Regions from separate parts of the Paucibacter sp. B51 genome, predicted to be linked through region 2. Evidence: predicted binding sites of a transcription regulator. Region 2 holds the regulator's gene; each other region holds the start of a gene.
What was found. Region 2 encodes sigma-54, which starts transcription at its own class of promoters, with help from an activator protein. Its sites were predicted from a motif close to TGGCANGNAANCTGCTTT; they were not measured.

Region 1 (7,019 bases), 2.3 Mb from region 2:
AGTTGGCCAGCGCGTACATCCAGTGCCAGTGCTCGTTAGTCTGTCCAGCCGTGCTAGCGGACGGTACTGGTGACGGTATAGATACCGGCGTTGGCGCCTAGGCCTCCCTCATTTCCCAGGCGGGGCATTTGGGGTGGCGGTCGCGCCCACCGTTCTACCGTCTCTTCAGAGCAATCAAGCGAGCGGCAACCATGCCGTCTTGGGAGTAGAGATCACCGCGCTGCAAAAGAGGTGACAGCTGACCGCAAAGTGGCATAAACCTATGCCATCGACCCTTGGGTAGGGAAAGGCGCGGTCGTCCTGCTCAGTGATTTCGTGAATGGGCTCACCGCTGTACTTTGCAGGACAACATCCGACTTCACTTTCCACACTAACAAGCTGTTCATGGAACGGGCGGTGGCCCACATCTCAATCCCCGGCGCGATACAGATCTGTTGGTGCAAGACTACGCAGTGATTTGTGAAGTAACTCGCTATCCCTCGTAAGCGGAAGATGAACAATAATGCGGGGTAGCGCGGAATGTTCAATTCCCCCCGGCCCACCAATATCAGGGATTCGGTTGTTTTTGACCTTCCTTCATCAAGGCCCCTGCTGCACATCGCAGCAGGGGCTTTTTTTGCCTGGCGTCAGAGCCCGAGTGTATGAATGGTGCCTCGGGAGGGGCAATTGGCAGGGCTAGATCAACCCTTCTTGCATGTCCGGCTTGCTGCCATGCCTGTGCCCGTGGCACTTTTCACCCTTTGGTCATGCGGGCTGGCAATGGCACTGGATGCGGTTCAAATGCAGCGCTCAATCGACTCGCTGTGGCTGCGTGGATTGGCCTCAACAGGTCCGCCTCACGCCTGTGGTAGCGTGTCGCGCTTTGATGCGATCGTGACCCGGGGGGTGGTAGCTGGCCGTACGCATGCCGCGCCATCACGATTGCAGCTTTGGGTGTTTCCTGGATAGAAAAAGAGATTGCTTGTGAACAACAACTTTGCAAAGTCTGTGATTGGGTCCGTGGTGCTGGCTGCTGTGCTCTCTGGTTGCTCCAGTGAAACGCCTGAAAAGCTGGTGGGGTCGGCGAAGGGTTATCTTGAAAAGAATGACCGCAAGGCGGCTTTGATTCAGTTGAAAACGGCGATCCAGAAGAACGGTAATTTGTCTGAAGCTCGCTTCTTGCTGGCCAAGACCTTGTCTGAGATGGGCGATCAGGAGGGGGCTCTGATTGAGTTGAGCAAAGCCTCGCAACTGGGTTATCCAGACGAAGAAGTTCAGCCCTTGGAAGCGAGGGTGCTGATCCTCCAGGGCGAGATGGCCAAGATCGTAGAGAAATTTGCCAATCCGGTTCTGAAAGGGGCGGAGTCGCAGTCTGATTTGCTGACCTCCTTGGCGGTGGCGCATTCATCGCTCGGACATTTGACGGACGCGCGAAAGACGATCGATCTTGCGCTCAAGCTCTCGCCAAGAGATGTTCGGGCGCGTTTGACCGAAGCTCGTTTGCGCGCGGCTGAAGGGCGAGTCGACGAAGCCTTTGCGCAAGTCATTGAGCTGTCGCGTGAGCAGCCGAAGCGCAGTGACGTGGCGCTCTTGTTGGGGGAATTCCAAGAGGCCAAGGGAGATGTGCGGGCAGCAATTGCGTCCTATCGAAAAGCTGTTGACCTCGATTCGGTGAACTATGTAGCCCAAAGTCGCGCTTTGGCGGCGTTGATTGGGCAGCAGGATTACAAGGAGGCTCAGATTGTTTGGGAGTCGATGAATGCGAAGATCCCCAACAACCTCAATACTGCGTACTTCGGAGTCTTGCTCGCCTTTGAGCGGGGTGAGTTGAAGCTGGCGGAAGAGCGCCTCCAGCCCTTGTTGAAATATGGTGCTGCGAACGGCCGGGTCTTGTACTTGGCGGGTGCTGTGTATTTCCAGAAGGGTGCAATGACCCAGGCTGAGACCTATTTGGGTAAAGCCATGAGCACCAGCTTGGGTGAGGCGGCGCCAGGTGTTCGCACATTGCTGGCCCGTGTTTTGATTCGAATCGGCAATCCGGCCAAGGCCTGGGTGTTGATCCAGCCCTTGCTGGAGCGCTCGCCGGTGGATGCCGAAGCCTTGGCGGTGGGGGCTGAGGCCAGCCTCAAATTGGGGGAGTTCGCGAGGGCTGAGACACTGTTCAAGCAGGTGGTGCAGGTCAACCCGAACGATTCGCGGGCGCGGACCTTTTTGGCTGTCGAGCGCTTGAAGAAGGGGGATGTTGAGTCCGGGATTCAAGAGCTTCGGGCCATCTCCGAACGCGAGAAGGCTGTCACGGCAGACCTTGCCTTGATCAGTTCCTTGATCAGCAAGAAGGACTACGTGCGCGCCTTGGAGGCTGTGTCCAATCTGGAGAAGAAGGACCCCAAGAGCCCCGATGCGGCCAATCTGCGTGGGCAGATTGAGCTTCAGCGTGGCGATGTTGCGCGCGCGCGCGAGGCTTTTGAGGCTGCAATGAAGCTCGATTCACAGTCTTTCGTGGCAGCCCATAGCCTTGCGGATCTGGATGTGCGCAATCAGCGCGTGGATCTGGCGCTGGCGCGCTTTGAGCGCATGAGTGCCGAGAACCCGAAGAACATCAGCACTCGGATGGCTGTGGTGGGCCTTCGTGAGCAGATGGGAGCCAAGGCCTCGGACTTGATTGCTGTTCTGTCGGAGGTGGTCAAGGATCTTCCCGCGGAGGTTGCGCCGCGGGTGCAACTGAGTCGCTTCTACCTTCGCAGTGGCGACACGACCAAGGCCTTGGCTTTGGCGCAAGACACCATCACGCAATTGCCCAACCGCCCCGAGGGCTTGGAGTTGCTGGCGGATGCATATGCAAGCCGAGGTGATTTCATTCAAGCCGAGAACCAGCTGAGCAAGCTGATCTTGATGCAGCCCAAGTCGGTCAAGCCATTGTTGTCGCTTGCCAAGATGCATGTGGCCAACAACAAGTTCGATGCTGCAATTTCGGTGCTTCGTAAGGCCATGCTATTGCAGCCGGACAACCGGGATGTGCAGTCTGCACTGGTCTCGGTATTGGCAGGTTCAGGCAAGGCAGATGATGCCTACAAGTTGTGCCAGCAGATCCAAAAGAGTCATCCGAAATTGCCGCTGGGCTGGGCGTTGGCCGGTGACGTGGCTGCGTTCAAGAAGGACTGGGGTGCAGCTGTTGATTGGTATCGGAAGGCACTTCAGGTGGATGGGCGTCACACGGATGTGGCGATCAAGCTTCACAAGTCCCTGCTCATGGCCAAGGATGTTTCTGCTGCCGATTCGTTTGCTCAGCAGCGCTCTCAAGCCCTGCCGAACGATGCCATCTTCACCTTCTACCTCGGAGACGTTGCCCTGAGTCGAAAGGACTTCGCTCAAGCAGAGCGTTGGTACGGAGCGGTGCTCAAGATGCAGCCGGAGAATGTTGGGGCGCTCAACAACATGGCGTGGTTGTACAACAAGTCGAAACGCCCGCAGGCGAAAGAGCTGGCGGAGCGTGCTCAACGCTTGCAGCCGCGCAGCGCGGGCGTGCTGGATACCTTGTCTGAGATCCATTCGGATCAGGGGGACTTCGCCAAAGCGGTCGAACTTCAGCGCAAAGCCGTTGATTTGGATGGATCGGTTGCCAATTACCGACTCAATCTGGTCAAGCGACTGCTGGCGGCGGGGCAGAAGGATCAGGCCAAGTCCGAGTACGAGAAGTTGGGGCGCGAGCGGCCAGAGTACGCCAGGTCAGATGAATACCGGCAACTCGCCAAGAGCTTGTGATCCTTCAGGCGCTGCCTCCTTGGTGTGCGCCTGATTGGGGTGCTTGCAGTTTTTTTGGGGGGGCAGATTTGAGGGTGTCGGAAATTTTTACGGATGCCCTGGTTGTTGTGAGTTCTGTCCTCGGCCAAGTTTGTAAGTTGTTGATTGTTAAATGAATTTCATTGTTGGCACGCCAAGTGCTTGCGATAGGGCAGGGAATGTCCCAAACCTCTTTTGGAGAAACACTCATGAACGCAGCAAAGAAAGTCCTCGCCGGCTTTGGTTTGATGGCAGCAGTGGCTTCCGCCAGCGCCGCTACCTTCCAGACCCCCGATGGTCTCCTGAATAACTTCGGTGGCTTCGACTGGTCGTCGTCGTCGTCCGTGCTCATCAAGAGCTACGACATTACCGCGCAGAACATTGGCTCTGGCTGCGCTGTCGGCGCTTTCGGCCCCAACTTCACCGGCGGCTGCACTGGCACGTCTGATGTGATCGACGTGTTCTACAACTCCTTCGCTGTGGCTGTTCTGCAGGCTGGTGGTGGTAACTTCGTGCTGCCCAATCTGGTGCAAGGCACCGGTGGTGCTGGCTACGAGATCACCGTGCGCGCAAACTTCCAAGAGAAGGTGACGTGCTTGAACTACAACTGCTCGCTGGTGTCGATCACTCCGATCACCGGTACCTGGGGCATCTACCTGGACAACACCCCCGACGCAGCCCTGGTTAGCCAGTCTGGTTTTGGTGACGGCGATCAAATCTTGGGCGGTTCTTTCACCGGTGGTCAAACCGTGGCCGGCCCACAGGGCTTTACCAATCCGAGCAGCGGCCTGACCAGCGCTTCGGTGAATGGCACGACCAGCTACACCAACAATGCCTACATCTTGCCCAACCTGAACGGCACCACGGTTCAGTCGACCCTGGGCTTCCTGGGCGGCACCAACGGTACCTGGACCCAGCCGACTTCTTGGCAAGGTAGCGGCTTCGGCGTGGGCGGCAACGGTCTGCCGGTCGGCGACAACACCGCTTTCATCGGCCAAGCTGATGCCAGCCAGTCCTTCTTCTTCAGCGTGCCTGAGCCGACTTCGTTGGCTCTGACTGGTTTCGCTCTGCTGGGCCTGGGCCTGTCGGCTCGCCGCCGCAAGCAAGCTTGAGCTTGTTTCAAAGCTGGCTTGGTCGTCGATCAGGCTGGCTAGCAGCAAGATGAAAGGGGCGCTCTAGCGCCCCTTTTTTTGTTTTGCGTTCTCTTTTTTGTCGGAAGCAGTAGCCACCCTTCCTTCATCCGTGCTGCGTCGGCGTAATGGTTGGCTTCGTGATGATCAGCTCCTCAAGGGGGTGTCGCAGGGATCGCGAGGTGGCGGCGGGGCCCGAGCCCAGCCTTCCCATGAACACGGCGCGATTTGAGGCCTCCGTGCCCAGTAGGGCTTCAAGCCGGGCTTTCACCTCCTGGGCCAGGTCAATCACCTTCGTTTCCCTGGAGAACTTGCGGTTCTCGCGTGCGTAGCGTGCAAACACAAGCGGAGTGATTTCCGGCTGCATTTGTAAATTCAAGTGCGTGGATGTGAGCCAAAGCCTCTGCATCGCACGGCCGGCGTCCACGAAGTCTTCGAGTGTCCGAGCTTGTTGTTTTGCCACCAGCACGTAGTGCGCGCCGCAGCGCAGGCTTGGGAGAAGGTCCAGCTGAATTCTTGGTGCCCATGTCCCAGCCAGAAATCGGTTGAAAAAGCGCACCCGCTCCCAGCTTCCCATGACGAACTCCATCAGGCGGGTCGTTATTGGATCTGTGCCGAGCGCTTGTTCAGGAACTTTGCTCGTGCTGAACTGCTTGCGCCAGTCGATGATGTCGCGATGCACCTCGTAGGCCTCAGGGGAAGTCAGGCGGATCTTTGCGGAATGGAACATCAGCCAGGCGGTGTTCCAGCGGGCTTGGGGCCCTTCTAGCCACAAGATTTCGAAGCCGTCGCCGCAAGCCGATTCAAGTGTTTGCTTCTGGCTCGCGGTCAGTGGGGTGGTGCTCAAGGGTCGCCGTTGAACGCTTCGGCATTGAATGCAGTCAATCAATGGGCTGCGTCTTGAGCTGTCGCTGGGTGAGAAATGCCAGTCAAACACTGGGCGAGCCTCGGGTGAGGATGATCTGTGCGTGGACACAAGTCTCAATCCGTATTCGCTGGCGGCAATGGCTGCAGTTTCGATCAGCGCGCCCAGTGCAATCTGACTCGGGTGTCCATCCAAGTCGTAGACGCAATGTTCTCGGGTGTCGAAGCCGTGAACAACGACATCGTGAGGCCCGACGATTTCGAAGCGCCAAGGTTGCGTGTTGTCTCCGCTGGGTGCCCACCGTGCCAGGTCCAGAATTCGATGAATCACTGCGAGTTCGTTCATGTTGCAATCCTTGTCCGGCGCTGATGCCGCATCTCTGCATGCTGGCTGGATTGTCGGGTTTTCATAGGGCATCATGTGCGAAATGGAAACACGCTGCCACATTGCTAAAAGGTACTTTCATGAGTGCGCATTCTGAGTTTGACTATGGGCGGGCGTTTTCCCGAAACATTGGTTGGTTGACCGAGGCTGAGCAGGCACGAGTTCGAGAGGCTCGCGTTGCAATTGCTGGCTTGGGCGGCGTGGGTGGGGCGCATTTGTTGACCTTGGCCCGTTTGGGTGTGGGTGCATTTCACATCGCTGACTTCGACCAATTTGAAGTTCATAACTTCAATCGGCAAGTTGGTGCACAGATGTCTACTTTGGGTCGACCCAAAGCCGAGGTTCTCGCCGAAATGGCGCGAGAGATCAATCCTGAGGCTCATGTTGAGGCTTTTGCTGAAGGCGTGACGCCCGAGAACCTGAATGCGTTTCTGTCGGGTGTCGATGTTTATGTCGATGGCATCGACTTTTTTGCTATCGAGGCGCGACGCATGTTGTTTCGGGCCTGTTATGAGCGAGGAATCCCTGCTTTGACAGCCGCGCCGCTGGGCATGGGGGTTGCCTTTCTGTATTTCAAACCCGGTGGCATGAGCTTTGAGGATTACTTCAAAGTCGAGGGGCGTAGCCAGCAGGAGCAATATGCGCGATTCATTGCAGGCCTTTCGCCTGCGATGTTGCAGCGAGGCTATTTGGTGGCGCCGGAGGCTGTGAATTTTCACGAAAAGCGCGGTCCCTCCACCATGATGTCTTGTGACCTTTGTGCGGGGGTGATGGGTGTTTCAGTCTTGAAGGTCTTGCTCAATCGCGGAGCTTTGAAAGCAGCGCCATGGGTCATGCAGTTCGATGCCTACAAGCAAAAGCTCAGCTTCACTTGGCGGCCC
Region 2 (7,019 bases):
CCGCGTGCGCGGCGGCCTGCAAGCGGCCGATGTGGGCATCCCCCAGGGTTTCCCGGACTACGTGCTGCACAAGATGGTCACGGTGATGAAGGGCGGCGAAGAGGTCAAGATCTCCAAGCGCGCCGGCTCCTACGTCACCCTGCGCGACCTGATCGACTGGACCAGCCGCGACGCCGTGCGCTTCTTCCTCATCAGCCGCAAGGCCGACACCGAGTTCATCTTTGACGTCGACCTGGCGCTGAAGCAAAACGACGAGAACCCGGTGTTCTACGTCCAGTATGCGCACGCCCGCATCTGCTCGGTGATTCGCAACTGGGTGGCCCGCGGCGGTGACGAAAGCACCCTGGCCCAGGCCGACCTCAGCCTGCTGACGGCGCCCACCGAGGCGGCCCTGATGCTCAAGCTGGCCGAGTACCCGGCCATGCTGTCCGGCGCGGCCGCCGGCCTGGCCCCACACGATGTGGCTTTCTATCTGCGCGATTTGGCCGGTAGCTATCACAGCTACTATGCGGCTGAGCGCGTGCTGGACCAGGCGCCCGAGTTGAGCGCGGCCCGGGTGGCCCTGCTGGCCGCCACGCGCCAGGTCCTGCGCAATGCCCTGGCGGTTCTGGGGGTCAGCGCACCCGAGGTGATGTCCCGCGAAGCGAACCCTGAAGCGACGGAGAAGGCATGAGCACGGCTCAATCTGGCAGCAGCAACAACAACAGCAGAAACGGCAACAAGAGCAAGCAACAACGGGGCGGTTTTGTCCTCGGCCTGATTGTCGGCTTGCTGCTGGGCCTGGCCGTGGCATTGGGCGTGGCGCTCTACATCGCCAAGGTGCCCATCCCCTTCATCGACAAGGTGCCCCAGCGCACGGCCGAGCAGGATGCGGCCGAGGCCCAGCGCAACAAGAACTGGGACCCCAACGCCCCCCTGGCCGGCAAGGCCGGCGCCAAGGTGGCCAGCGGCGTGGTCAGCGGCGCCCCGGCGCCCGCCCCTGCAGTGGTGGCTCCGGCCGTCCCTGCCGCCGTGACAACGCCTGCGCCCGCTCCAGCTGCCTCCACAGCGGCAGCACCGGCCACCAAGCCTGCTGACAAGGCCACCGAGAAAGCTGCCGAGAAGGCCGCCGACAAATCCCCGGCCGACAAGAAGGCCGAGGCCAAGGCAGCTGCCGCCAGCGCCGCCGCAGCCGCGGCCGACCCCAACCTCTACTTCGTGCAGGCCGGCGCCTATGTGAAGAACGAGGACGCCGAGCAGCAACGCGCCCGCCTGGCCTTGCTGGGCTTCAGCGCCAAGGTCATGGAAAAGGAACAGTCGGGGCGCACCGTGTTCCGCGTTCGCATCGGCCCCATCGACAGCCGCGATGAAGCCGAGGGCATGCAGCGCAAGATCGAAGCCGCCGGCATCGAAGCCAATCTGGTCGGCGTCAAGCGCTGATCGTCTGTCCATCACCCAGGGCCTGCCGAGGCCTCTTTTGTCCACCGAGATGAACGAGAAGATGAAGATGATGAAACGTCGCGAGTTTTCTGCCCTCTTGTCCGCACCTCTGAGCCTGGGTGCCCTGGGCACGCTGGCCGCTGCGCCGCAGCTGGCCCTGGCCCAGACCGACCCCTTCGCGGGCAAGTACCAAACCCTGTCGCAAGCCCTGCCGAGCAGCACCCCGGGCAAGATCGAGGTGGTCGAGTTCTTCTGGTACGGCTGCCCGCATTGCTATGCCTTCGAGCCGGTGCTGGCGCCCTGGATCAAGCAGCTGCCGGCCGATGTGGCCTTCCGCCGCGTGCACGTGGGCTTCAACGCCATGATCAAGCAGCACCAGAAGCTGTTCTACGCCCTGGAAGCCCTGGGCAAGGCGGCGGAGCTGCAGGACAAGATCTTCAACGCCTTCCATGTCGAGCGCTTGGACCTCAACGACGAAAAGAGCATCACCGAGCTGGTGGTGAAGCTGGGCGTGGACGGCGCCAAGTTCAAGGACGCCTACAACGCCTTCGGCGTGGTCACCAAGGCCGGCCAGGGCACCAAGCTGTCCGAGGCCTACCGCATCGACGGCGTGCCCGCCCTGGGCATTGGCGGCCGCTACCTGACCTCGCCCTCGATCGCCGGCCTGCGTGGCGACAACGAGCAGGCCAACGGCCGCCGCGCCCTGGCCGTGGCCGACCACCTGATCCAGCTGGCCCGCGCCAGCAAGGCCTGATCGTTCTTCCTGTTCTGCTGTCCTCACCTCATTGAACCCTGAACCGCGCCAGCGCCCGCCCCGATATGAAGACCTTGATCTCTCGCCGTGAGTTCTCTTCGACCCTCGGGCTGGCCGTGGCCGCCCTGCCGACCCTGAGCCTGGCTCAGGGGGCGGCGCCGGTGGAAGGCAAACACTATCTGCGCCTGGCTCAGCCGCTGCCGAGCACACCGGGCAAGATTGAGGTGATCGAGTTCTTCCTCTACACCTGCCAGCACTGCTTCGCCTTCGACCCTCATGTCAGCGCCTGGGCCAAGCAGTTGCCGGCCGATGTGAGCTTCCGCCGGGTCCATGTGGGTGTGGGCGCCATGCACAAGCTGCACCAGCGCCTGATGTTCGCGCTGGAAAGTCTCGGCCGCCTGGGCGATTTCCACGAATCCGTGTTCAAGGCCATCCATGTCCAGCGTCTGGACCTCAGCGATGAGAAGGCCATCACCCAATTCGCCGTCAGCCTCGGCCTGGAAGAGGCCAAGTTCAAGGCGGCCTTCAACTCCTTCACCGCCAACAGCCGGATGGCGCAATCGGCCCAGCTGGCCGCTGCCTACCGTGCGGAGACGGTGCCAGCCCTGGGCATCGGCGGCCGTTTCCTGACCAGCCCCAGCCTGGCCGCTGGCCCGGGGCAGAGCGCCGCGGTGGGCCACCAGGCCGCCCTCGCCCTGAGCAACCAGCTGATCCAACAGCTGCGCGGCGGCAAGGCCTGATGAATGGATGGCACCGGACGCACCGCGGCGTGATGCTCACGCTTCACGCACGGCGGGCGCTCCGGGCTGACCCAGGCCCGTACTAGAATGGCCTGCAAGTTTTGTGCCGCCTTCACGGGCGGCGAACGCGTGCTCGCTTGATTCGATTGCCCGGCCTGCCCCCTCCTCCATCCCTCCTGCTGCTGCCCATGAAGCTGTCACCGCGCTTTTCCGTCTTGCCCGGCTTGCTGGCGGCCTTGCTGCTGGGCGGGGCCTCGACTTCGGGCTGGGCGGAAAAAGGCGACCGCGCCAAGCCGCTGAACATCAGCTCCAAAAACGGCGGCAGCGTCGAGATCGCCAAGCAGCGCACCGAATTCAACGGTGATGTGGTGCTGAGCAAGGGCAGCCTGGTGCTGCGCGCCGAGAAGCTCGATGTGCGCGAAACCGGCGACGGCTACTACCAGGTCTATGCCAATGGCCAGACCGGCAAGCAGGTCAGCTTCCGCCAGGCGCGCGATGTGCCGGGCGAGGCCATCGAAGGCCTGGCCGACCAGCTCGAATACGACACCCGCAGCGACACCGTGCGCTTCATCGGCAATGCCGTGGTGCGCCGCCTGCAGGGCACGACGGTGGCCGACGAGGTGACCGGCGCAGTCATCCTGTTCGACAACCGCAGCGAGGTCTTCACCCTCGAGGGCGGCCAGACCTCGCCCCACCCGAGCGGCCGGGTCCGTGTGGTGATGATGCCGCGCGGCGGCGCGCCCGAGGCCGCCTCGGCACCCGCGGCCGCGGCCTCCGGCGTGCAACTCAAGCCCAGCACCAGCCTGAGCCCCCGCAAAGCGCCATGAGCAGCAGCAACAGCAGCGTCGCCAGCCCCCATCACGCGCCCGTGGCCGCCCTCGAATCCGGCCCGCGCAGCCGCCTGGAAGCCGAGGGCCTGGCCAAGAGCTACGGCGTGCGCCGCGTGGTCAAGAACGTGCATCTGGGCGTCAACAGCGGCGAGGTGGTCGGCCTGCTGGGCCCCAACGGCGCCGGCAAGACCACCAGCTTCTACATGATCGTGGGCCTGGTGCGCGCCGACGCCGGCGAGATCCACATCGACGGCCAATCGGTCGAGCACCTGCCCATCCACCAGCGCGCCCGCCTGGGACTGAGCTATCTGCCGCAGGAGGCCTCGATCTTCCGCAAGCTCACGGTGGAACAGAACATCCGCGCCGTGCTGGAGCTGCAGCGCGACGAGCAGGGCCGCGCGCTGAAAGAGCCGCGCATCAAGGAGCTGCTGGAAGCGCTGCTGCACGACCTCAGCATCGAGAAGCTGCGCGACAGCCCGGCGCCGGCGCTCTCGGGCGGCGAACGCCGCCGCGTCGAGATCGCCCGCGCCCTGGCCACGCAACCGCGCTTCATCCTGCTGGACGAACCCTTCGCCGGCGTGGACCCGATCGCGGTGCTGGAGATCCAGCGCATCATCGGTTTCCTGAAAGCGCGCCAGATCGGCGTGCTGATCACCGACCACAATGTGCGCGAGACCCTGGGCATCTGCGACCGGGCCTACATCATCAGCGAGGGCTCGGTGCTGGCCGAGGGCACGCCGGACGAGATCGTGGCCAACGCCGATGTGCGCAAGGTCTATCTCGGCGAACATTTCCGCATGTAGAGCCGGCCATGGATGCCTACACGCCCGCTGCCACGGCAGCCCCGCGCGGGGCTGATGCTGGGATTCCTGCATCTCACGACTGCCCCTGAGCCCGCGCCATGAAGCAGTCACTCCAGGTTCGACTGAGCCAGCATCTGGCCTTGACGCCGCAGCTGCAGCAATCGATCCGCCTGCTGCAACTGTCCACGCTGGAGCTGAATCAGGAAGTCGAGCAGATGCTGGCGCAGAACCCGCTGCTCGAAACCGAAGAAGACTTCTCCGTCGCCACGCCCGAGCTGCCCGAGCTGCGCCCGGCCAGCGCCGCCGAGGACAGCGGCGCCGACCGTGAGCTGGGCGGCGGCGCCGAGGCCGAGGCCACGCCCGAGCTGCAGGCCGAAGACTTCGGCAGCACCGAACGCGAGGACTGGGAGAACGGCACCGAGGGCGACGATTTCGACGGCATCCGCGAACTGCCCAGCAACAACGGCAGCGGCTCGGGCAGCAACGATGAAGACGGCGAACGCAGCGACCAGGAATCGGCCGAGATCAGCCTGCAAGAGCATCTGGTCCAGCAGATGGCCGGCATGCACCTCAGCGATACCGACCAGCTGGCGCTGCGCCTGCTGATCGATTCGCTCAACGAGGACGGCTATCTCGAGGACAGCCTGGAAGCCATCGCCGAGGCCCTGGTGCCGGACGGTGACGAGGACAGCGCCGCCGAGCGCGAGGAGCTGCTCGACCACCTGCGCATCGCCCTCAAATGGCTGCACCACATGGACCCGCCCGGCGTCGGTGCCCGCGAGCTGACGGAATGCCTGGAGCTGCAGCTGCGCCAGCTGCCGCGTAGCGCGCCGCAGGTGATCGCCATCATGATCTGCAAAAAGCACTTGGACCTGCTGGCCAAGCGCGACAGCCGCCGCCTGATGCTGCTGACCGGCGCCGACGATGCCTTGCTGCGTGAAGCGCAAGCCCTGATCGTGGCCCTGGAGCCCAAGCCCGGCCGGCGCTTTGCCCGCGGCCAGGCGCCGGCGGTGATCCCGGACGTGATCGTGCGCAAGGTCGGCCGCGAGCTGCGCGTCATCATCAACCCCGAGGTCGCGCCCAAGCTGCGCATCAACGAGCTCTACGCCAACGCCCTGCGCCAGACGCGCGGCGGCATCAGCAACAGCGCCCTGGGCGGCCAGCTGCAGGAGGCACGCTGGTTCATCAAGAACATCCAACAGCGCTTCGACACCATCCTGCGCGTCTCCACCGCCATCGTCGAGCGGCAAAAAGGTTTCTTCAGCCACGGCGCCGTGGCCATGAAGCCCCTGGTGCTGCGCGAGATCGCCGATGAGCTGGGCCTGCACGAATCGACCATCTCGCGCGTGACCACGGCCAAGTACATGGCCACGCCCTTCGGCACCTTCGAGCTCAAGTATTTCTTCGGCTCGGGCCTGTCCACCGAGGCTGGCGGCGAGGCCTCCAGCACCGCCGTGCGCGAGCTGATCAAGCAGTTCATCGCCGCCGAGAACCCGGCCAAACCCCTGTCCGACAGCGCCCTGGCCAGCATGCTGGAAGAGCAAGGCATCCAGGTCGCGCGCCGCACCGTCGCCAAATACCGCGAAGGCATGCACATCGGGACGACGACGATGCGGCGGGTGGTTTGAAGCTTGAAGCTTGAAGCTTGAGTGAACGGGTGAATCAGTGAACTGGTGAACCACACCCCACGATTCACCATTCACCATTCACCATTCACCATTCACCATTCACCTGTTCACCTGTTCACCTGTTCACCCGTTCACCCGTTCACCCCCAAACGTGAACACGCACACCGATTTCAGGTGATTCCCATTTCGAGACATGCCATCATGCCGCTGACTTGGATCGTTACTTGAAAGGTCTGCCGTGAACACCACCCTCCGCTCCCCGGCCGGCGCACGCCTGCCCGCGCTGCTGATACTCGCCGCCAACCTGGCCTGGGCCGCCCCCACCCAAGCTCAGGCTCAGGCCACAAGCAGCAGTGCCGCCACCAGCTACAGCCGCGTGATCGCCTTCGGCGACAGCCTGTCGGACAACGGCAATTTCTACCGCGCCACCAGCGGCGCCGTGCCCCAGCCGGGCAACTATTTCCAGGGTCGTTTTTCCAACGGCCAGGTGGCCGTCGAGCACCTCGCCCAAGGCCTGGGCGTGAGCCTGCAGGATTACGCCTGGGGCGGTGCCCAAACCGGCTGGCTCAACGGCGCGGCGGTGGCCGCAGGTGCCCCAGCCGCCTTGCAAAACACCGGCATGCTCTCGCAAGTGGGCGCCTTCCAGTCCGGCCTGGCCGGCTCGGCCGCCGACAGCCAGGCCCTTTACGTGCTCTGGGGCGGGGCCAATGATTTCCAGTACCTGGGTTTCTCGCAGGCCACGGCGCAAGCGGCCATCCAGAACCTCAGCAGCGCGGTGCAGACCCTCTACGGCCTGGGTGCGCGCAACTTCCTGATGCCAGGCCTGCCGGACCTGGGCCAGACAC
Region 3 (7,019 bases), 1.6 Mb from region 2:
CGGTGAGGCCTCGTACTCGTAGTCCAAGCGCCCACCTGTCGGGTAGACGACACCCTTCAGCCGATTTGAACGCCCCTCAACCGTCGTGTATCCGTATTCCGATAGAGCAGGCGTTCTCGTGTAGGTCCAGTATTCTTCATCCGGCAAGTACATCGCCCAGTTGGTCAGCCGCTGGATCGGCCGGGCGGGATCGTTTTCAACTTCCGGGTAATAGTCGAATTGCCACTGCGTCTGATCAGGCAGCGTGACCGAAGTCAACAGTCCTTCGATTTGGCTGCTTCCGATCGTATAGCTAACGACGGCGTTGGACGTCTCCACATGCGACAGAACCGTTTTTCGGACGGTGAGGCTGGGCAGGTCGATGAGGTAGTTATCTTGGTACTGAAAGTCGACAAAGCGGCCGTCCGAGGCAGTCACCCGCTCCGGCTCACGGAACCCCAGATCCAGCGAGTAGGCATACGAGCCAGGCTTGGGTCGCTGCGAAAAGGTTGAGTTTCGATAGGTGATGGTGTACCAATTGCCGTTGGGATCGGTCACACGCGTAGCCTGGAGCACTAGCTCCATCTTCAGGTCCTTGGGACCGGTTTTAGGATTGGGCGGCCGGTTCTCCCAGAGCTCGCCCAACGTATGGATCAAGCCGTCTGGTGACTTCAAGGTGTAGCTACCACCTGCGCACGTCAAGGACCAACCGTCCGGCGTCATCACGGCCGATGTAGTGCTGGAGTAATGCATTGGACGCGACGTCCCGTCTGGCATCTCAAGCATGTAGTTACCTGGGCTAGCCACCACCCCTTTGCACAGCGGGTCGTACTCGCGCAGATAGGGCTCGTCCGATCCAATGAGGCTGATCCGGACAATCGGAGCGACGGCAATCTTCCATCCTAGGCCAAGCACCTGACCATCGCGGGGATTGGAGTACTCGATAACACCTCGCAGAGGACTGAAGCCTTGGATTCGCGAAACGTCATAGCTCCGTATCACTTGGATGTTGAAGCCAGCGGAGCCCGGAATCATTGCATCCAGGTAAGTGATCGCAAGGTTCCCGCTGTGTGGATCAATGCGTTCGATTGCGCCATGAGTCGCAACCCAGCTGGGCTCCACAACCTTGAACGCGCTTTTTGGGTCAGCGTCCTCGGCATTGGCAGTGCCTGCATGCGACGGGCAGCTAGCTGCTGCGAGCACAAGCGTAGCTGCAACTCCAAGAACGCGAATCGCAAAGACTTCCAGCAGGTTCTGCTTCTGCTCGTTGGCGGAAGCGAGCGACAAGACTTCGCCCACGGCTCGCAGTTCGAGCCTCGATGAATGCACGGTCATTTCTCTCCCTCTTGATGGTCGCGAGTCGCGCGGGAGGACCCCGCACGAGCGTTTGCCTAGCTTCTCGACGGGTTGGCTCTGTCGGCTGCCTAATCGATTGCCAAGAAATTATAAATACAAATCATTCTCAGTTGCATTAACTATTTTGATACAAACCATACAATCCAATAGCAATCCAAACCCTGCTGTTGGCGAGGCACCCCACCCGCAACGGCTGAAACGCCCCACGGTTTCGAGGGAGCTCCAGCCAAAGAGAGTGGCGCCATGAAGAAGTCCCCGAAGTTCTCGCCTGAAATGTGAGAACGCGCCGTTCAAATGGAGCTGAAGCACCGGACAAAGCACCCGTCGCAGTGGGCGTCCATCGAGTCCGTCGCCGACAAGATCGGCTGCGTGCCGCAGACCTTGCACACCTGGGTCAAGCAGCACGAGGTCGATGCCGGCCAGCGAGACGGTGTCTCGACTGCGGAGGCTCAGCGCATCAAGGAACTGGAACGAGAGGTGCGCGAGCTGCGCAAGGCCAACGAGATTCTGAAGCTGGCCAGCGCGTTTTTCGCCCAGGCGGAGCTCGACCGCCGCATCAAGTCCTGAAGGATTTCATCGACCAGCACCGCCAGCAGCTTGGGGTCGAGCCGATCTGCCGCGTCCTGCAGATTGCCCCATCGGCGTAATGGCGCCACGTCGCGTGCCAGCGCAGCCCGGCCTTGCGCTCTTTGTGAGCTCAGCGCGACGTGCAACTGCTACCGCAGGTGCAGCGCGTCTGGCAGGCCAACCATCAGGTCTACGGCGCCGAGAAGGTCTGGCGCCAGCTCAACCGCGAAGGCGTCGCCGTGGCGCGCTGCACCGTCGAGCGGCTGATGCGCCAGCTCGGGCTGCAGGGTGTGCGCCGAGGCAAGGCCGTGCGCACCACCATTCCCGATCTCAAGGCGCCATGCCCGTTGGACCGCGTCAATCGGCAGTTCCGGGCCGAGCGGCCGAACCAGCTGTGGGTCTCGGACTTCACCTATGTCTCAACCTGGCAGGGCTGGGTGTATGTGGCGTTCGTCATCGACGTGTTCAGCTGGCGCATCGTGGGTTGGCGTCAGAGCAGTTCGATGCACACCGAGTTCGTACTCGACGCATTGGAGCAGGCGCTGTACGACCGCAAGCCGTCCGATGGCCTGGTGCATCACTCCGACCGCGGCTCGCAATACCTGTCGATCCGCTACAGCGAGCGGCTGGCCGAGGCCGGAATCGAGCCCTCAGTGGGCTCCAAGGGCGACAGCTACGACAAGGCACTGGCCGAGGCCATCAACGGGCTGTACAAGGCCGAGGCTATTCACCGGCGCGGGCCGTGGAAGACCAAGCAGGCGGTGGAACTGGCAACACTGGAATGGGTCGCTTGGTTCAACCATCACCGGCTGATGGGACCACTGGGCCATGTGCCGCCTGCTGAGTTCGAAGCCAATTACCATCGTCACCGCGCTGGTCAGGCCGCGACCGCCTGACTTAAACCAACAGGCCTCCTCGGAACCCAGGGTGATTCATGCGCTGGGTTTGACCTTCAGACCATAAGGCCAAATTCCCGATCACCACATACAAGCGCAATGACTAGAACTGCATTGCCGCACGCCTTCTAGTGTTCTTACTACTGTCAAATGATGAGTCCAATGGCAGACCAGCAGAGCAGACTGATCCCATGCCAGTAACGACAATCATCAGCAGAGGTTTCCGACCATTTGCATCATTTATCTTGCAAGTTGGTCGACGGAAGAAATCAGCCTCAGCACTGCTCGCAGCTCGACCCGTGTGACATCCAAACCCTAGGTTTGAAATCCAAGCCGGAAAATGCCCTAGGGCATCCACCCAGTCAATTCGATATCACTGAGCTGGACCAATCAGCCAATTGGACCAGTTCACTCAGCAACACGCTGCACTGGTAGACGAGTTGGCCGAAGCTGCCGAAGACCTCAACAAGCAGGCAAGTCAGTTGGTTGGCGTCGTGGGGTTCTTTAATGTCGTGAGTCATCATCTGCAGAACGTCAGGCTGGATTCGTCAGCCGACAGGCACGAATTTTGCGTCGCATTGGCCACCATGCCAAGCCTGCCACCTAACGCCCCAGTGCTTCGTGTGCTGTTGATCAACGACGGCGCCCACCACTTGCAACTGATTCAGCAAGAGTTGGCGACGCAGGGCTGCGAGGTTGTAGGGGTGATTGCTGAAGCCACCCTAATTCACGACTGCGTGCTGCGCCTGCAGCCCGATGTGGTCATCGTGGACAGTGCCTCACCCTCGCGCGACACCCTGGAGCACCTGGCCACGCTCAACGAGCGCATGCCTCGCCCGGTGCTGGTGTTCTCGGAAAGCAGCCGCGATGACCCAATGCGCCATGCGCTCAAGGCCGGCGTCAGCGCCTATGTGGTGGCGGGGCTGCAAAGCGGGCGCCTGGCCGGCGTGATGCAGGTAGCGATTGCCCGCTTCGAGCAAGACCTTGCCCTGCGTCAGGAGCTGGGTCGCACGCAGGCGCAGCTGGCCGGACGCAAACGCATTGAAAAGGCCAAGGGCATCTTGATGCGCCAGCTCACGCTGGACGAAGACGGCGCCCACCGCCAGATGCGCCGCATGGCCATGGACCGCGGCCTGCCCCTGGGGGAGCTGGCCGACCGCATCATCGACGCCCACAATCTCTTGCGCCCGATTTGATGCCACAGCGCACCATGCTGGCACATCAGGGCGCTCGAAAGTGCACGCAATGCGTGCATTACGGGCCGCCAGCCCGGGCAAAGCGCTGGCACGCTTCCTGCGTAATGAAAGCTGCGGCCCGCAACGACGTGGGCTGGTAAGACCGAGTTTCCTGCACCGCATTTTTCTTTCGGGCAAAGGCGTCCGACCGTTCAACCCAGCCATTTCTTGGCGCCGGGCTTGAAGGTCGCGACGCCTTTTTTCGTTTTGTCTTGGAGATTTTTATTCATGCACAAGGTCAAGCACGCCATGGAGGGTTTGATGAGCGAACCACGTCGAAAACTGCTGCTGGGAGCCGCCGCTGCGGCCGCTCTGCCCGCCGCGTCAGCGGTATCAACAGGTGCTTGGGCCGCCGGCTCCGACAAGCCCGAAAAGGAAGAAGTGCGCATCGGCTTCATTCCGCTGACCGACTGCGCCTCGGTGGTGATGGCCTCGGTGCTGGGCTTTGACAAGAAGTACGGCATCAAGATCGTCGCCAGCAAGGAGGCCTCCTGGGCCGGTGTGCGCGACAAGCTGGTCAACGGCGAGCTCGACATGGCGCACGCCCTCTACGGTCTGGTCTACGGCGTTCACCTGGGCGTGGCCGGGCCCAAGAAGGACATGGCCGTGCTGATGACGCTCAACAACAATGGCCAGGCCATCACCCTGGCCAAGAAGCTGGCCGACCAGGGCGCGGTGGATGGCGCCTCGCTGGCCAAGCTGATGCGCCAGGACAAGCGCGAATACACCTTCGCCCAGACCTTCCCCACCGGCACGCACGCCATGTGGCTGTACTACTGGCTGGCCGCGCATGGCGTTCACCCGCTGAAGGACAGCAAGGTCATCACCGTGCCGCCGCCGCAGATGGTGGCGAATATGCGGGTCGGCAATATGGACGGCTTTTGCGTGGGCGAACCCTGGAACCACCGCGCCATCATGGACGGCATCGGTATCACCGCGGCCACCACCCAAGACATCTGGCCCGACCACCCCGAGAAAGTGTTGGCCTCCAGCGGCGACTTTGCCAAGAAGAACCCCAACACCGCGCGCGCCGTCATCATGGCCGTGCTGGAGGCCAGCCGCTGGATCGACTCCAATCTCCAGAACAAGCTGAAGATGGCCGACACCATCGCCGACAAGGCCTATGTCAACACCAGCGCCGAGGCGATCAACCAGCGCATCCTGGGCCGCTACCAGAACGGCCTGGGCAAGACCTGGGACGACCCGCATGCGATGAAGTTCTTCAACGACGGCGCGGTCAACTTCCCTTTCTTGAGCGACGGCATGTGGTTCCTCACCCAGCACAAGCGCTGGGGCTTGCTCAAGGAGCACCCGGACTATCTGGCCGTGGCCACGCAGATCAACCAGATCGAGCTTTACAAGCAGGCTGCAAGCCAGCTCAAGATCACCGTGCCCAAGGAGGCGCTACGCAGCGCCAAGCTGCTGGACGGGGTGGTATGGGACGGCAAGTCGCCGGCCAAGTACGCCGATAGTTTCAAGCTGAAAGCCTGAGGCCCATCATGGTGAGCGCCGTGTTCCATTCGCCGCGTGGCGATGATGATGAAGTTCTTGCCCCGGCCGTGCCAGCGCCACGGGCGGCCCGCTTGGCCCGCAAGCCTGGGGCCAAGGCCAGCCCCAGCCAGCCTGGCTTCGACTGGCATGGCCTGTGGATGAAGCTGCTGCCGCCTGTGCTGGGCCTGGCCTTGATGACCGGGCTGTGGGCCATGTTCACCCTCAAGACCAGCAGCGGCATCCCTACGCCGGCAGCGACCTGGGACTCGGCCGTGCAGCTGTTTGCCGACCCCTTCTACCGCCGCGGCCCCAATGACCAAGGCATTGGCTGGAACATCCTGGCCTCGCTGCAACGCGTGGCCCTGGGGTTTGGCCTGGCCGCTGCGGTAGGCATCCCTTTGGGTTTTGTGATCGGCCGCTTTGAGTTCATCGGCCGCATGGTGTCGCCGCTGATCAGCTTGCTCAAGCCGGTCTCGCCGCTGGCCTGGCTGCCGATTGGCCTGCTGGTGTTCAAGAGCGCCAACCCGGCGGCGATCTGGACCATCTTCATCTGCTCGATCTGGCCCATGGTGGTGAACACCGCCGTCGGGGTGCAGCGGGTGCCGCAGGACTATCTGAACGTGGCCCGGGTGCTCAAACTGTCGGAGTGGAAGGTCATCACCCGCATCCTGTTGCCCGCCGTGCTGCCCTACATCCTCACCGGCGTGCGGCTCTCAGTCGGCACCGCCTGGCTGGTGATCGTGGCGGCCGAAATGCTGACCGGTGGCGTGGGCATCGGCTTTTGGGTCTGGGATGAGTGGAACAACCTCAATGTGGCCCACATCATCATCGCCATCTTCGTCATAGGCATCGTCGGGCTCTTGCTCGAATGGCTGCTGATGAGCGTGGCCCGGCGCTTCTCGTTTGAAGACTGAAGGAGGTTCCCGATGAGCCAAGCATTCATCGAAGTCCAGGGCGCTGAGATGGTGTTCAGCACCCGCAAGGGCCAGTTCCACGCCTTGCGCGACATCCATCTGCAAATCGAGAAGGGCGAGTTCATCACCCTGATCGGCCACTCCGGCTGCGGCAAGTCCACCTTGCTCAACCTGATCGCCGGCCTGCTGCAGGCCAGCCAAGGCGTGCTGCTGTGCGACCGGCGTGAGATCAATGCGCCCGGACCGGAGCGCGCCGTGGTGTTCCAGAACCATTCCCTGTTGCCCTGGCTGAGTTGCTTTGACAACGTTTACCTGGGCGTGGAGTCGGTGTTCGGTGCCAGCGAGCCCAAGCCTAGGCTGCAAGAGCGCACCCAGTCTGCGCTGGAACTGGTGGGCATGGCCCACGCCAGCGCCAAACGCCCGCATGAAATCTCCGGCGGCATGAAGCAGCGCGTGGGCATCGCCCGCGCCCTGGCGATGGAGCCCAAGGTCTTGCTGATGGACGAGCCCTTTGGCGCGCTGGACGCCCTGACCCGCGCCCATTTGCAAGACGAGCTGCTGAAGATCGTGGCCCGCACCCA

Region 1: pepA (flocculation-associated PEP-CTERM protein PepA) is a predicted target of sigma-54. The motif match lies at 3,907-3,924, and genes of this name have one in related genera.
Region 3: OOB33_RS12780 (ANTAR domain-containing response regulator) is a predicted target of sigma-54. The motif match lies at 3,356-3,373, and genes of this name have one in related genera.

What each region holds. Positions count from the first base shown of each region.
Region 1 covers NZ_JAPIVN010000001.1:3,591,733-3,598,751, forward strand. The annotation lists gene prsT (XrtA/PEP-CTERM system TPR-repeat protein PrsT) at 964-3,741, shown strand; gene pepA (flocculation-associated PEP-CTERM protein PepA) at 3,969-4,871, shown strand; gene OOB33_RS15360 (molybdopterin biosynthesis protein MoeY) at 4,996-6,099, opposite strand; gene OOB33_RS15365 (ThiF family adenylyltransferase) at 6,219-7,019, shown strand, end outside.
Region 2 covers NZ_JAPIVN010000001.1:1,340,812-1,347,830, reverse strand. The annotation lists gene argS (arginine--tRNA ligase) at 1-673, shown strand, start outside; gene OOB33_RS05735 (SPOR domain-containing protein) at 670-1,419, shown strand; gene OOB33_RS05730 (thiol:disulfide interchange protein DsbA/DsbL) at 1,481-2,173, shown strand; gene OOB33_RS05725 (thiol:disulfide interchange protein DsbA/DsbL) at 2,239-2,913, shown strand; gene lptA (lipopolysaccharide transport periplasmic protein LptA) at 3,102-3,740, shown strand; gene lptB (LPS export ABC transporter ATP-binding protein) at 3,737-4,546, shown strand; gene OOB33_RS05710 (RNA polymerase factor sigma-54) at 4,645-6,174, shown strand; gene OOB33_RS05705 (SGNH/GDSL hydrolase family protein) at 6,413-7,019, shown strand, end outside.
Region 3 covers NZ_JAPIVN010000001.1:2,974,033-2,981,051, reverse strand. The annotation lists gene OOB33_RS12790 (hypothetical protein) at 1-1,314, opposite strand, end outside; partial or broken gene OOB33_RS12785 (IS3 family transposase) at 1,630-2,798, shown strand; AL1L pseudoknot at 1,857-1,973, shown strand; gene OOB33_RS12780 (ANTAR domain-containing response regulator) at 3,386-3,994, shown strand; gene OOB33_RS12775 (CmpA/NrtA family ABC transporter substrate-binding protein) at 4,295-5,524, shown strand; gene ntrB (nitrate ABC transporter permease) at 5,533-6,438, shown strand; gene OOB33_RS12765 (ABC transporter ATP-binding protein) at 6,451-7,019, shown strand, end outside.